DNA from 2 places in the Blautia caccae genome. Region 2 is predicted to be linked to the other one. Evidence: riboswitches for the same ligand, from Rfam matches in the RefSeq annotation. Region 2 holds a riboswitch; the other holds the start of a gene.

Region 1 (7,784 bases), on a different contig from region 2:
TCCCTGCTGAAGAACACAGATATGCAGATCAATGCCATTGCCAATTCCGTGGGCTATGTGGATCAGCTGGCTTTTTCCAAAATATTTAAACAGCATTATGGAATGAGCCCGAGAGCTTACAGAGAGGAAGAAGAAGAACTGGTGATCAAAAATAAAAAAGGTGATTATGAGGGAGCGCCCTTATAAGGGAAAAAGATATCCGCCGGCAGAGATGCCGGCGGGTATCTTTTTCCCTATTATCCCTCTTTTCGATAGGCGGCAGGTGAGAGGCCGAAGTATTTCTTGAACATGGCAGAGAACTGAAAGGGGCTGGAAAAGCCCACTGACGCGGCAATGGTCGACACGGGCTGTTCTGTTCTGAGAAGCAGGGTGGAGGCACGTTCCATTCTCAGCGCTTTTAAATATTCCCTGGGAGTCTGCCCATAGGCTGCCTTGAAAACAGAACACAGGTAATTGGGATGAATATGGAGTACATCCGCCACATCCTGTATTTTGATGGGCTCGCTGTAGCAGGAGTCAATAAAGGCCCTGGCATCCTGCGCATAATCTTTTTCCCGGATGGAGGAGGGACAATGGCAGGCCTGTGTTTCAATCAGGCGTGCGAACAGGTGGAGCATACGGCTGTTCACTTCCAGACATTTCTCCGGCTGGGAGACAGGGAAAAACTGTTCGCCGGGATACTCATTTCTGCTGTAGGACCTGACATTCTGCAGCCGGGGATCTGTGACAGTGAGTATAGATAATATCAGGCGCTCCAGTTCATCCGGGGGCAGGCAGATATCCGTAACCCTGTCTTTGCCGAACAGCATTTCCACAAAGGGGCTGCGGGAATCGCAGAAAAAACCGATCCAGGTGTATTTCCATGGGTCTGTGCGGGAGGCCTGATAGTGCCCGGAAGTGCCGGAGGGGATATAGAAAGCCTGTCCGGCGCGGACGTTGTAGGTTCTTCCCTCAGTCTCCAGAGTGCCGCTGCCTTTCAGGACAAAATGGATGAGGTGGTAGGGTTTCATATAAAATCCATACTGATAGCCGGGACTGCACTCCTGGATGCCGCAGTGGTTGAACTGCAGGGACAGGAGACTGACGGCAGTCCGGTGGATCAAAAGGTCCCTGTTTCCGAGCATAACAGCACTTCCTTTCTCTTGTATTGTGGATGATAGTCTGCTCCGGCTTTCGTGCTGGGTTTCGCAGGACTTTGAATAGTGATATTTTATCACGGGAGGCAGTAAAATTCGAGGGGATGTGGCGAAGATGTTGGATTTTGACAGGTATTTCTTAGAAAACCATATGTCCATTTTGCGGAGGGTCTGTTATCCTTCAAACAGGTAATAAACTGGGGAAAGGAAGTGCTCAAATTGGAAGTGATGGAAGTCAGAGATTTGAAAAAGGAGTATAGGACTGTCAAAAAGGAGGAGGGAATCCGGGGGAGTATCCGCCATCTTATCAAACCCAGGTATGGGAAAAAGGAGGCTGTGAAGGGGGTGTCTTTTTCCATTGCGCAGGGGGAGAGTGTGGCGTTTTTGGGCGCAAACGGGGCCGGGAAATCCACCACGATCAAGATGCTCACAGGGATTCTGAAGCCCAGCGGGGGTGAGGTGTCCATTATGGGAAAGAACCCGTTTTGTGACAGGATGGAGAACGCGAAGAAGATCGGTGTGGTATTTGGACAGAAGACACAGCTTTGGTGGGATATTCCGGTGATCGAGACTTTTCGGCTGCTGAAAAATATCTATGAGATACCGGATGACAGGTACGAAAAAAATATGCGGGAATTCCGGGAGATTCTGGATTTGGACGCATTTCTGGGGCAGCCGGCCAGGAAGCTCTCGCTGGGGCAGCGGGTGCGGGCAGATATGGCGGCGGCACTTCTGCATGAGCCGCCAATCCTCTTTCTGGATGAGCCTACCATTGGACTTGATGTGGCGGTGAAGCAGAAGATTTATGCGTTTCTGCGAAGAATCAATGAGGAGAAGAATACGACGATTCTGCTGACCAGCCATGACCTGAATGACCTGGAATCCCTGTGCGGGCGTTTGATCATTCTGGAGCAGGGGGAGATTTTATTTGATGACAGGATGGATAAGATTTTTGAACAGTATCCTGAAGGGACCACGCTGGAGCAGATCGTGATCGGGCTTTTTAACAGGAGGAGCTGCGGATGAAGAAGTACATGGCTTATATGCGGTGCGGGTTTTTGGAGGGATGTGCGTACCGGAGCAATTTTATTACGGGGATGCTGGCTAATTTTATCCAGGCTGCAGTGCTCTATTATGTATGGAGGAGTATTTTCAGGTATCAGGGGGTGGTAAATGGGTATACCTGGGAAATTATGAGAAAGTATGTGTTTGTAGCCTTTTTGTGTAACTGTTCCTTTTCTTTTGGATTTGAGATGAATACGGCGAAGAGGATCATAAAGGGGGATATCATTCTTGATCTGCTCAAGCCGGTGCCTTACAGGGGAATGCTTTTTTTCAGGATGCTGGGGACAGCCGGGATGGAATTCGGGGTGACGCTGATACTTGTCGGGTGTCTGTATCTGTCGGTGAACGGTGCGGCGGGAATCCGTTTGGAGAGGGTACTGCTGTTTTTGGTGTCCCTGTTTTTGGGAATGGGGATAAAGTTTGGGATACAGTATTTGTTTTCCCTGCTGTGTTTTTATACGGATAATTCTTATGGGGTGACTAAGGCCAGGGAGGTGCTGACCAACTTTTTTTCCGGGGCGATCCTGCCGCTTGTGATGTTTCCCGGGGGGCTTAGAAGGGTTGTGGAGGTGCTGCCTTTTCAGGGAATCGTATTTACGCCATGCAGCATTTTTATAGGGACTTTTTCCATGGAGGAGAGTCTTCGGGGGATTGCGGTGCAGGCTGTTTGGATTGGGATTTTGTGGGTGTGCGGGGCACTTTTTTGGAAGAAAGCATCAGGGGTCATTTCCCTGTATGGAGGGTGAGAGATGAGGAGATGGAGGCATTATCTGAGGATGTATGGGCAGATTCAGATGCAGAATATGAAGTCCCTGGCTGAGTACAGGACGGATTTCCTGATGATGGTATTTTTTACCGGGTTTTCTCAGGTTTGTAATCTGGGGGTGCTTGGGATCATTTACAGTAATATCCCTGAGGTGGGGGGCTGGAAGCTGTGGGAGATACTGCTTTTGTACAGTTTTCTGTTGTTCTCGGAGGGGTGTATTAACTTCTTTTTTCAGGGAACCTGGAAGATTGCGGAGATGATCAATATGGCGGATCTGGACCGGTTTCTGGTGCGGCCGCTTCCCGTGGGGCTGCAGCTTCTCACGGCCAGGATTGATTTTGACGGGCTGAATAAGATGGGGATTGCGGCGGCTGTGTTTGCTCTGGGGGCAAGTCACTGTAATATCAGGTGGAGTTTGTGGAAAATTGTCTGTCTGGCGGTATTTCTTGTGGAATGTTGTGTGATTCGTGTGTGTATGATCTGGATTGCAAGCTGTGCCTCATTTTGGATGGAGGGAGGGAAGAACAGTTTGAATTTCTTTGCTATTTCCATTGGGGAGATGGCGAAATATCCGCTGATCATTTATCCGCCTGTACTGCAGGGGATATTTGCGTATTTGATTCCGTATGCGTTTGTCAGTTACTATCCGGTGGGGTATCTGCTGGGAAAGAGCGGGATGCGTGCCGGGGTGATGGTTATGCCGGCAGTGTGTGCGGTGATGGCGGGGGTGGCTGTTATTGTGCTTAAGAGGGGGCTTGGGAGGTATGAGAGTAGTGGGAATTGAGATGGGACAGGATTGTTTCGGGGAATGCGGATGAATTTAAAAATATTAAAATAATGCAGGGTATAACATTGCGAATATATTGTGAAGAAATATTTTTGTCATACTGGATGTGCAAAGTCATATTTGCACATTCTTGGCATAAATAGTATAATTTTGGTATTCTGTAAATACATGTTGACATTTAACACGAAATGGAGTATGGTGAGTTTAAGATAAATATTCGATAATAGTAAAGCTGTCGAAAGGCAGTGACACAAAGCTAAAGGGTCTAAGGTCTAACAAGCATGACTATGACAGCCAGTTGCCGTATTATTTTTTGTAAGGTGATTTTTATACCTTGCTTTATTTTGATACGCTTCTGCCTGCAAATTGCTGCAGGCAGTTTTTATTTCGGGGAAAAGTGTATCCCGAGGTAAAAAACCGGTAGATACTTGTCACAGGATAAGTATGTTCTTTTTGTACGAAAAAATGAAAGAACGCCCCTGCCGGAGGCAGCAGAATCCTTTAGGTTTGTGCAAAGTTCAGGCATAGCGCCGGAGTTTGCCGCACAAACATCCGAAACTGAAAAAAATCAGGAACCGCGCGAGAGTATGCCTAGGCATACTCTCTTTGTTATTATACCTATAATAACAAAAACATCCTGAAGACATAAAATATAATTCCGTGCGGCCAAAAATTTCAGAGGTGAGAGAATTGAGTGAAGAAGAGAAGAAAACAAAGAGCACCGGTGAGATGGTCACTGATAATGCCCTAAAACTTCAGAAAGCGGTACTGAGACAGAAAATCATGATCGGAGCCCTTGTAGGTGTTATAGCAGTGGGCGGTGCCGGTGCAGCGGGGTATAAGCTCGGATGGTTTGGCGGAGACAATGACAAGGCACAGGAGGAGCAGGTATCAGCGGATATTGATCCAAATGCAGGGGACTGGGACGGAACTATCCCGGAGGCCCCGAAAGGCGATCCCAATGCGGAGAATATAGAATTACCGGGATATCCTAAGATATATATTCCTGCAGGACAGACAGATGTGGATGTGGCATTTTCCAACCCGGAAGGGAACCCCTGTTATTTTACATTCCAGCTTGTGCTCAAGGACAGCGGGGAAGTGCTTTATGAATCAAAACAGGTGCCTCCCGGGGAGGCGATTACAACAGCTACATTGAGCAAGGCTTTGGATGCAGGGGAATATGCGGCTGAACTGAGAATCACAACGGCAAGTATTGTGGACTTATCCCCCATGAACGGAGCAAATATGGAGACCGTGCTCGATGTGAGATAAGGGTGGTGTTTCATGGACAGCAGGAATTGGAGAGGGATTGTAATTTCTGTAATCACGTCAGCGGTACTTGTAGTTGGAAATACGGGGATGGCCTTTGCTGACGCGGAGCAATTTAATGAAGACGGGGAAGCAGATCCTGCAGTATCACAGGAGCTTGTCCGGGATGTGGACGGAAATTGGATTTTAGCAGATATAGAAGAACCTCAGGACTTTGATGAAGAAGAGGAAACAGAAGATAGTCTTCAGGAAGAAAATGAGGAAGAAAAGGATGAAGTCAACAGAGTGCATCATCACGATGAATTCTGTGGCTATAGAGAGGCAGTGCCGGAAATACCATGCGACCATGAGTGTGTGGATACGGATGGGGACGGCATTACAAATCATTGTCCGGAATGTGCGTACCGGCCTGCAGTTGAAGCGGTTCCCTGCAAGTATGAGCTGGAAAAGCTGAAAGCAGAAGAAGAGCTGAAAAAGCAGCAGGAGCTGGAGGAACAGCAGGAAAGTAAGGATTTGGAGGAGGAAGACCAGGATTCAGAGCAGCAGGGGGAAGATGACCCCGAAAGTGAAAATCCTGAACAGAAGGATTCCAAACCGGAAGAATCCGGGGAAACAGACGGACAAAATAATAAGAAAGAAGATGAGAACGGAGGAGAAGAAAGCGGTGACAGTCAGAAAGATACACCGTCCGGAATAACAAATCAGGGCCAGAAGGATAATATTTCCCATATGGATGAAGAGGCCCATGAGGTGACCTCACCTCAAACGGAAGGACAGGAGGATATTTCTGAGGAAACAGACGCAGAAGATGAAGAGACAGCGGATACCGGTGAAAAGGATGAAGGAGAATCCATAGATGGAATGGAAGATATGGAGAATACCCCGGAAGACCTGGATGCTGAAAAAGAACCGCTGCCGTCAAATGAACCTGTATATGAAGTCGAAATTCCTTCACAGGTAAAACTGACAGATGACACGGACAGCTTTACGATTCAGACTAAGAAATTGATACCGGAAGAGGATGGCGAGCTTGTAGTCACAGTGGAAGGAACTGAGAGCAGAGACAGGAAGAACTTCGCATTGTACTGCGGAGAAAACAGTTGGGAATACCGGCTGGAGATAGCCGGAAACTTGATTACACCGGAAGAGAATCACGCGATTCTGGATGGATGGAGTGAGGCACAGGATGTGAATATTCTGCCGGAAAATAATATTGATTTGTGTGCGGGGGAATATTCGGGAGTGCTGGTGTTCCATGTGGTGTATGAGAGTAGAGTCGAGAATTTTGAAATGGAAATTAATTAAAATTATAATTTAGGAGGATTTGGTTATGAAGAAAAAAGGGTTAGTAGCTATGGGATTGGCAGGGGTTATGACGATTGGGATGTGTGTGCCGGTGTTGGCAGATACAGATGTCACAAGTGATAAAGGAACAGGTGATGCAAAAATAACCTACACTGAGCCAGAAGTATACAGTGTTACAATACCTGCTACGATAACAATGGCATCAGCAGATACAAAACAGGATATCTCAATATTAGTTGCCCAAGATACACTTAAATTAGCAAGTGGTAAAAAGCTAAGAATAACTTCTAGTGTAGATACGGATCTAAATTTAGTAATGACTGAAAAAGACAATACTACAACAATTAATGCAGAAGTTACAAAACCTAATACAGACTCAAATTATTTTGACAAAGATCATAAAAATCCAGTTAAGTATGAGATTCAGAAGCCATCTACTGTTGATTATGCAGGCGAGTATACAGGGACGATTACCTTTACAGTAAGTGAGGATACTGGAGTGTAAAATAGTTTAGTGAGAACTATAAAATGATTTAAATTAAAAAAATAGCTCCTTTTTGATAAGAATCGGGAAATGAAAATTCTTATCAAAAAGGAGTATTTTTATCTTAAAAACAAAGGAATAAATCTGGAAGAACATATCTGAAAAAGACATCTACATCGTTGTGGACAACTATTCTCTCCTGAAAGGTAATTCCCTAGATATCCTTCAGGAGATTATGGAAGCGGTATTGGAACAGTTCTTGAGTGTAAAAATATCATAAATAAAAATCTTTCGATAGTCAAAGATTGTTATCCAGAGCATTTGTTATGAGGTAGTAGTGTCTTTCCGGATTCGATATCTTTGGCTTCATTTTTTTATAACATTTTAATTGTTTTTTGATTTAGTTATTTTCCGGTATTGACGGTTCAATCCTTCTATAATATATCGTGTACATGATACAACTGTCGTACTACATTTTACAGAAAACTCAGAGCATTTGGTATTATATAGTATCCTTCCGGAATTTCCGCGGCGAAACCCCGGTACATTTCCGAAACACCCGAGAATAATACCCCGCGTCCGTAAACCCCGCGCTAAACGCCGCATCCGTGATACTATACTCCTCATCCCGCAGATAAGGGATGCTCTGTTCCACCCGATAGCGCAGCAGATAATCAAACAAAGACTCATTCATATGTTTCTTAAAAAAACGACAGCACTCACTCTTACAGATATGCACGGAATCTGCAATATCTGTAAGGGTGATTTTCTTATCATAATTCTCATGAATAAACCCCAATATAGTCTTAAGCCTTGCCAGCTCCTTAGGATTCAGCGATTCCGCCTCCTGATTAAAAGCCCCCTGATGGCGCAGCAAAACCAGCCAAATCTCCGACAACAGCATCTGCACCTCCATCTCATAAAAATCCGGCCTCTCCAAATCCAGCTCTATGACCTTCTTCATTTTCT
Region 2 (7,784 bases):
GGTCTCGGGTATGGAGAGGTGGAAGTCTTCAAAAAACCCAGAGTCAGGATCATCAGCACAGGGGATGAGCTTCTGCCCGTGTCGGAGGAGCTGAAACCCGGTAAAATAAGAAACAGCAGTGCCTACATGCTGCAGGGGTTTCTGCGGCAGTGGGGAATCACAGCAGATATCTACGGAATTGTCAGAGATGACGAGGACGCCATCAAGGATGCGCTCACCGCGTGTCTGGCCGATGCGGACTGTGTCATAACAACCGGAGGCGCATCTGTGGGGGATTATGACCTGGCCCTTTCCTCTATGGAGGGAATCGGAGCAGAGGTGCTCTTCTGGCAGGTGAGAATGAAGCCGGGAATGGCAACTCTGGCAGCGGTAAAGGACGGCAGGCTTTTATTGGGCCTTTCCGGCAATCCTTCTGCAGCGGCGGCAGCTTTATTTTTGCTGGGGCTTCCCGCATTCCGTAAAATGTGCGGTAAAAAAGAATACAAAGTGCCCAGTATTCCGGTATGTCTGCCGGAGGGATTTCCAAAGAAAAGCCCGGGAGGAAGGATCATCCCCGGTATTCTGGAATTCCATCAGGGAAGAGTGTGCTTAAACACCAGGAAGAATCAGGCAAACGGTATGGTCAGCCCCTGGGGCGGCTGTAATCTCATCGGCATGATTCCAAAAGGCTCGGACGCACTTTTGCCGGGCAGCACCATTGATGCCCTTTATCTGGGGGAGGATTAGGATATGGTGAAGACAGCAGCAGGGATTCTGGCAGGAGGAAAGAGCAGCAGAATGGGAAAAAACAAGGCTTCCCTTACATGGAACGGTGACACCTTTCTGCATACGCTTATAGATGCCTGCCGGGATTTCCCTGAAATCTATGTCTCAGTGGATGACAGGGAAAAATACCGGGATCTGTCCTGTACACTGGTGGAGGATGAGGAAAAAGAATACGGACCGCTGGAGGGCATTTATCAGGTATTAAAGCAGATGGATGCACCGTATGCGGTGATGCTTGCCACAGACATGCCCATGATAAGCCGGGAATTTTTAAAGGCTCTGGTGTCAAACATTACCGGTGAGGAGGACTGCCTGGTGCTCAGAAGAGAGGGCAGGCCTCAGCCGCTGTGCAGTGTGTATGCAAAAAGGATTCTGCCTGTTGTGGAGCATATGCGCAGAAACCGGGAGCACAAGCCCGGACTTTTGTTTCAGCGGGTCAATACACGGTATCTGGATTTGGAGGAGCTGGGATTCGGAGAGGCGGTCATTGCAAATGTAAATACGCCTGAAGAATATGAACAGCTCTGTTTTCATTACGGCAGAAAGCTGCAGGAATTTGCGCCCCGTGTCAGGGAAAAACTGACACACGGAAAGGTAATGGTCTGTTACCTGGACGGATTGGGTTACCGTATGTACAAAAATGCGGCGGACAATGGCAGTGTGCCTTTTATCAGCCGCAATTTTTCCGTGCTCCCTGTGAGGACTGTGGAGCCGCCGGTGACGAATCCGGCTATGGCTACCATGATAACAGGGGAACTGCCGTATGTGCACGGGATACACTCCAGAAAGGACAGGGAAGTTCTGGTCCCCACCCTGTTTGCCGGCAGGAGTGGGGAAAATACAGCATTTTTAGAGGGGGATACCAGGATTTTGAAGACAGAACTTCTGCCCAGGCTTCATGCTGCGGCAAAGGGAAAAGGCTGCGATTATTGGATTTACCGGGATGCGTGCAAAGCGGCTTCGGAGGAAAAAGAATTTATTTTTGCCCATTTTCATGAGATTGATGATGCGGCCCATGCAGACGGCCCCTTTAGCTCTGCGTGTATGGAAAAATTAAAAGAGACAGACGGATATATAGAAGCGCTCTCCGGGATTTTTAAGGGAGAGATCCTGTTGATCAGCGATCATGGCGTGCATGAGACCGGTGACGGAGGGAACCATGGGGAGAATCCGTGTTCCAATGGCGTGTACTCCTATAACATAGAGGATATGCTGGCAGTCTGGGGTGAGCATATATGAAGATAGAAGATGGTTTGTTTGAAGGCATGACCCCTGTGAAACTCAAGGGGAAGTGTGCTGACGGAGCTGAATATTCCTATCAGGCTTTTTCGGTGAGTGAGGTACTGGGCAGTGTGACTGCGGACAGCCTCGTGGAGTTTGTGAGCTGGGACGGCAGGGATACGCTTGTTTCCGGTGAAGAAATCCTCGCGGGGGATGTATACCTTGCGCAGGATGGAGAGACATACCGTCTCGTGATTCCAAAGGATACACACCGAAGGCGCTGGTGTAAACATATAACAGAAATAGAGAGTGAGCAGGGAGGGTGACAGTTGAAAATCTGTACGATCGTAGGTGTGAGAAAGTCCGGCAAGACCACAACGGTTACCGGACTCATCAAAGAACTGAAAAAACGGGGATACCGGGTGGGAACCGTAAAGAGTGTGTTCTGTCCCGAATTTACCCTGGACACTTCTGACAGTAATACGTGGAGACACAGGGAGGCGGGCGCTGATCTTGTCTGTGTAAAAGGGAAAAAAGAGACCGATATTTTACTTCCGGCGGACGTAAGCGGGGATTTCTATGAGAAACTGCCTGTGGATTACCTCATACTGGAAGGAGAGTATGAACTTTGTGTGCCCAGAATCATCTGTGCACATAAGGATGCGGAGGTTTCGGAACGTTTGACAGAGGAGACGATTGCCATAGCAGGGAGACTTGCCGGGGATAAAAAAACCTATGGGGAGTTCAGAGTCTATCACTCTGTGGAAGAGATATCCGCTCTGGCAGATCTGCTGGAAACACTTCCGGATGCGGAATTTCCTTTAAAAAAGCGTCCCATGCTCCAAAAGGCAGCGGCTTTTTGCCAGTGTGGCTGCCATAAGGCAGAGAAAAAGCTGGCCGGAAAGAAAAAACTCACGGCCCATCCCTCAGAAGCACATAGAAAACATATCTTCCTGACAGGGGAAAAAGGGGCTGGCAAGAGCACACTTTTAAACCGTATTGTGGAAGAACTGGGAACAGAGCCGGTGGGTTACAGAACACTGCCCTATGAGATCGGCGGTGTCCAGAAGGGATTTTACCTGCACAGCCTGGTACCTGTGGGAGAATACGAAAATGACAGTCCGATCCTAATACGGGCCGGTAAGGGAAAGAAGATATCCATACCGGAAACCTTTGAGACACTGGGCGCAGCCGTGATGAAAAAGGTGAAGGAAATGCCTGAAAAAACAGCCGTGATAGATGAACTCGGAAAGGCTGAGGCAGATGCCCCCGCCTTTCAGGAAGCATTGTTCTCCTGTCTGGATACCCAGAGTCTTGTCATCGGTGTCCTGCAGAAGAATACAGGTGCGTTTACACAGGCAGTGGCAGAACGCCCCGACGTGGAAGTGATTGAAGTTACAGAAAAGAACAGAGACGGTCTTCTGGAAGAAATCTGTAAAAAAATCAAAAATATGGAATGAAAAGACTTGACTAAAATTGTCAAAATTGATATTCTTAATATAGTGATCCTGTTTAATACATGAACAGAGTCAGAAAACGGAAATATAAAAAAAATAAAGGGGCAAAACTGTCGTAAGGCAGTGACGCAAAGCCACGGGTCCCAAGGGAGGGATAGCCGGGCTGCAGACAGTGATGGACAGGGATATTCTGTCCGTCTGTTGTCTTTAAGAAAAACGATATCCCTGGGTATCGTTTTTTTTGGCCCTGAAAGGGGAAGGAGAATAAAAATTGAAAATGAAAAAGTTATGCGCCTGGCTTCTTGTATCCGGTATGCTCCTGCAGACACCGGGGACTACTGCATCTGCCGCTATTCAGGGGCAGGATGTGGAGTCTTTTAAATCCGGTGCGCAGGCAGCATCCGTGGATGTGGACAGCAGCCAGAAGATGGATGCCGGGAAGCAGAGCGAGACGCCCGGATGGCAGGCGGAAACGCTGAGGAACAGGAGCCTGCAGCAACCTGCAGAAGTGCCTGAGGGCCAGATGAAAATGCAGGGTGAACAGGCGGGAGCGCCAAAGAACGCAGAGGCTGCAGAGGAACAGATGGGAGAATCCGGAAAAGAAGGTACTACAGGAATACTGTCGGGAGAATCCGGGAAAGAGGATACTACAGGGATACTGGCAGGAGAATCCGGGAAAAAAGAGACCGCAGAGGAACAGACGGGAGAGTCCGGAAAAGCAGGGACCGCAGAGAAACAGACGGAAGAGTCCGGAAAAGCAGGGACCGCAGAGGAACAGACGGAAGCGTCCGGAAAAGAAGGGGCTGCAGGAGAACAGATGGCAGGTGATCCGGATGCGCAGAAAGGAGAAGGAGCACTGCTCTCTGAGACCGGAGCGGTGGTACAGAAAGGCCGGCTGCATCTAAGCCTGCTTTACACACTCCCATACAGTGCCCCGGAAGCGCTGAACAGAGGACTGCAGGCAGTTTTAACAGGTGGCGGCCGGCAGCTTACAGCATCCTTTTCCATGCAGGAGGGTGAGGGCGTTTCTAAAAAGGCGGAGGCATCTTTTACAGATTTGGAACCCGGGCAGTACCATCTCAGTATAAGCGGAGACAGCTTTGCCTCGTATGACCAGGATGTGGAGATACAGGCCATGGAGCAGAAGATGCAGTTTCTGGATGTCTATACAGGAATGGATTTTTCTGATATGGAAAAACATCCCGGTGTTATGGGATACGGTGACGTGAACAGGGACGGCGTGATTGATGAGCAGGACAAATCGGGATTGGTCTTGGCAGTTCATCAGGAAAGTACGGACAGTATCTATGATCTGAATCAGGATCAGAGTGTTGACCTTGTGGATCTGCAGTGGCTTTCATACAGCTACGGATTTGAGAAAACGGAAGCTTATGTGTCAAGAAGTTATCTGATGGATGAAATCACAGCAGATGTGGGAGCGTCCACCCGGGTGTCGGATGGCAGTATTGAGAGTATTTTGGGCGACGGGGGAAGCGTTTCCCTGGAGCCTGCAGACGGCGGGGAGATATCAGAGGAAAATCCGGTGGAACTGCAGCTTGATCTGGAAAAACGTTCCGATATAACAGCAGGCGCGCTGGTTCTGACACCGCCGAGAGATTCCGCCAATATCATCCGGGCAGGGTCCGTGACCGTGGAATACGATGATGAAAACGGGCAGCGGCAGACCATGGAGGTTCCCATAAGCGGAGTGTCCATGTTTGCCCTCACAGCGGCACAGGCGGTCATGGAACCGGACGGTACCATAATCATCAATCTGGGAAAACAGGTTGCGATCAAGAAGGTAGTCATCAAGGTGACAGATGCCGGAGGAAGCAGTCTGGCAGATATCTCCAGGGTGGAATTTTTAAACGGAATGGAGGACAGGATTCCTGCCCCCGTGATGAATATTCCCGACAATGTAAGTACAGAGCCGGGCGATAAGAAATTCACAGTGACCTGGAACGCGCAGACAAATGTAGCCGGCTATGAAGTTATGGTGAAAAAGGACGGGAAGAGCAAAGTATATCCAACCGCTGAGAACAGTATCCTTATCACAAGCTTTGGCACAGAGAAGATGAAAAACAATGAGGAGTACACAGTTCTGGTACGTTCAGTGAACGGCGACTGGAGCAGTGCCTATTCAGAGCCGGTGACCGTGGTACCCAAGCCCTCAAAGGCGCCTGACGCTCCGGAGAATGTGAACATTTCCGGAGGATACAGAAAACTGGACATCACCTGGAAGATGATGGAGGACACAGATTTCTACACCCTCTACTACAGGGAGCAGGGCACAGAAGAATTTGAAAAGAAAGAGAATATCAAACAGAACAAATATCAGCTTACAGACTTAAAAGACGGCACAACCTATGAGATATGCCTTACGGGAACAAATGAAATGGGAACCAGCGGCAAGTCAAAAATATACGCAGGAGAGACAACGGATATCAATCCGGCAGTCACTTCCAATTACAGGCTGATCAATACGCCAAAGGAGGGCGGAGGACTGACCGCGCATATTAAATCCATTGAATATCCCTCCTCAAAACCGGAGACAGATGCAGCAGTGGCAGACAATGATTATACCACCTCCTGGAGTCTGGCATCCTGGGATGCAGGCGGATACAATGCCGGAAAGCCTTCTCCTGTCATTACCTTTGATCAGAGCTATGAGATGGACAGGCTGGTGGTAGTACCGGATGAGAAGCAGCAGTATACATATGGATATGCCAAGACAAAATATTGGGATGAAGACGGCAATGAGAAAATGATAGACGGCCATTTTACACAGAAGAAGAGTGTGAACGGCAAAGTATATTATGAATTTCAGTATTCCCAGCCATTTAAGACAAATCGGATACAGATAAACTTTGCCATGGCTTGGGCACCTGCAGACGGAAGAATCTCCATAGCAGAGATGAAGTTTTATTATTATGACAGTCTGGAAAAAGAGGTCGACGGACTGTTTGCGGATACCATGCATTTGGAGCTGCGGGAGGATGTGACCTTAAAGACCATCGAAGAGCTGGAGAAAAGGGCAGATACTCCGGATGAGGCGACAGGTGATTATCATCCGAAGCGGGATCGGCTGCTGTCGGATCTGGCCTACGCGAAAGAACTTCTCAACGATAAAAATGCCCGCAGAGTAATGAAAGTGGACACAGCCGTGACAAAGAAAAAGGACGGCGCCCTGGGCTTTTCCGGCGGCCTGAACGCGTGGCAGCCTCTCGGCATCAGTGCTCACGCCGGAGAAGAACTGGTTGTGTATGTGGGCAGAGATGACGCGGAACTGGGGGCCAACACGAACCTGAATCTCATCGCCACACAGTATCACGCGGAATCAGGAAACTGGAGCAAGGTTGTGGTCCAGAATCTGAAAAACGGAAAAAATGAAGTTACCATTCCCCAGATTGGAAGTCTGAGTGCAGAACACGGGGGCAGTTTGTATGTGGAATTTACAGGAAATAATGACGCGTTGAATATGAGCGTGCGTGTAAGCGGAGGGCAGGAGATACCAAAGCTTGACATTTCAAACGCGGCAGATGAGGCGGAAGCAAAAGAAGCGGTCAGGGCGTATGTGGAGAAATTAAATGCATATGTTCCGGAAATTTCGGATCTTCACAAAAAGTTTCATGAGGGGAATAAGGAAAGCGGCTGTGACTACAGCTATGACAAAAAGAACTGCATTTTGGGAGCAACGGACATTGTACTGCATCAGATGATGTATTCCGTATCCGCGGAACAGATCTTAAACGGTATCAACAACAAGCTGAAAAACCAGGGAAAAGAAAACAGCCTGGACAACCAGACAGAAGTATTATACGAATCCTGTCAGGCCATGGAACAGATGGTGACACTGTTTTACCAGCACAAAGGACTTGGCGATTATAATGGTGACAAGACACTGGCAGCCCGGTACGGCGGCAAGAACAATCTGCCATCCAGCCGTCTGAATATCCGTTACATGAGAATGTTTTCAGGGGCATTTATGTATGCCGGCGGGCTCCATATCGGTATCGAGTGGGGCAGCGCAGCAGGACTGGCAAACAGTGTACCGGTACAGAGTGACAACGGCAGATATGTGAGCGGACAGCTATTTGGCTGGGGAATCGCCCATGAGATTGGCCATATCATCAATCAGCCATCCTATGCCATTGCGGAAATAACCAACAACTATTACTCCATTCTGGCACAGGCCAAGGAGACGAATGATTCTGTCCGTTATCAATATGCAGATGTATATAAAAAGGTCACTTCAGGGACAAAGGGCCGCGCAGAGAGCGTATTTACAAGCCTTGCCATGTATTGGCAGCTCCATCTGGCCTATGATGAGGGATATAATTT

What was found. Region 2 has a riboswitch for cyclic di-GMP ahead of WMO65_RS07805 (fibronectin type III domain-containing protein). Riboswitches for the same ligand answer to the same signal wherever they lie in the genome.
Region 1: it holds a riboswitch for cyclic di-GMP, as region 2 does, so the genes downstream of both, WMO65_RS16475 (hypothetical protein) here and WMO65_RS07805 (fibronectin type III domain-containing protein) in region 2, are expected to answer to the same signal.

Annotation. Positions count from the first base shown of each region.
Region 1 is NZ_JBBMFP010000015.1:70,805-78,588, forward strand. It holds gene WMO65_RS16450 (AraC family transcriptional regulator) at 1-186, shown strand, start outside; gene WMO65_RS16455 (AraC family transcriptional regulator) at 237-1,124, opposite strand; gene WMO65_RS16460 (ABC transporter ATP-binding protein) at 1,365-2,162, shown strand; gene WMO65_RS16465 (ABC transporter permease) at 2,159-2,947, shown strand; gene WMO65_RS16470 (ABC transporter permease) at 2,951-3,751, shown strand; cyclic di-GMP riboswitch class I at 3,970-4,060, shown strand; gene WMO65_RS16475 (hypothetical protein) at 4,445-5,029, shown strand; gene WMO65_RS16480 (hypothetical protein) at 5,042-6,331, shown strand; gene WMO65_RS16485 (hypothetical protein) at 6,357-6,836, shown strand; gene WMO65_RS16490 (helix-turn-helix transcriptional regulator) at 7,318-7,784, opposite strand, start outside.
Region 2 is NZ_JBBMFP010000005.1:241,260-249,043, forward strand. It holds gene WMO65_RS07785 (molybdopterin molybdotransferase MoeA) at 1-726, shown strand, start outside; gene WMO65_RS07790 (NTP transferase domain-containing protein) at 730-2,004, shown strand; gene WMO65_RS07795 (hypothetical protein) at 2,001-2,312, shown strand; gene mobB (molybdopterin-guanine dinucleotide biosynthesis protein B) at 2,316-3,446, shown strand; cyclic di-GMP riboswitch class I at 3,537-3,614, shown strand; gene WMO65_RS07805 (fibronectin type III domain-containing protein) at 3,721-7,784, shown strand, end outside.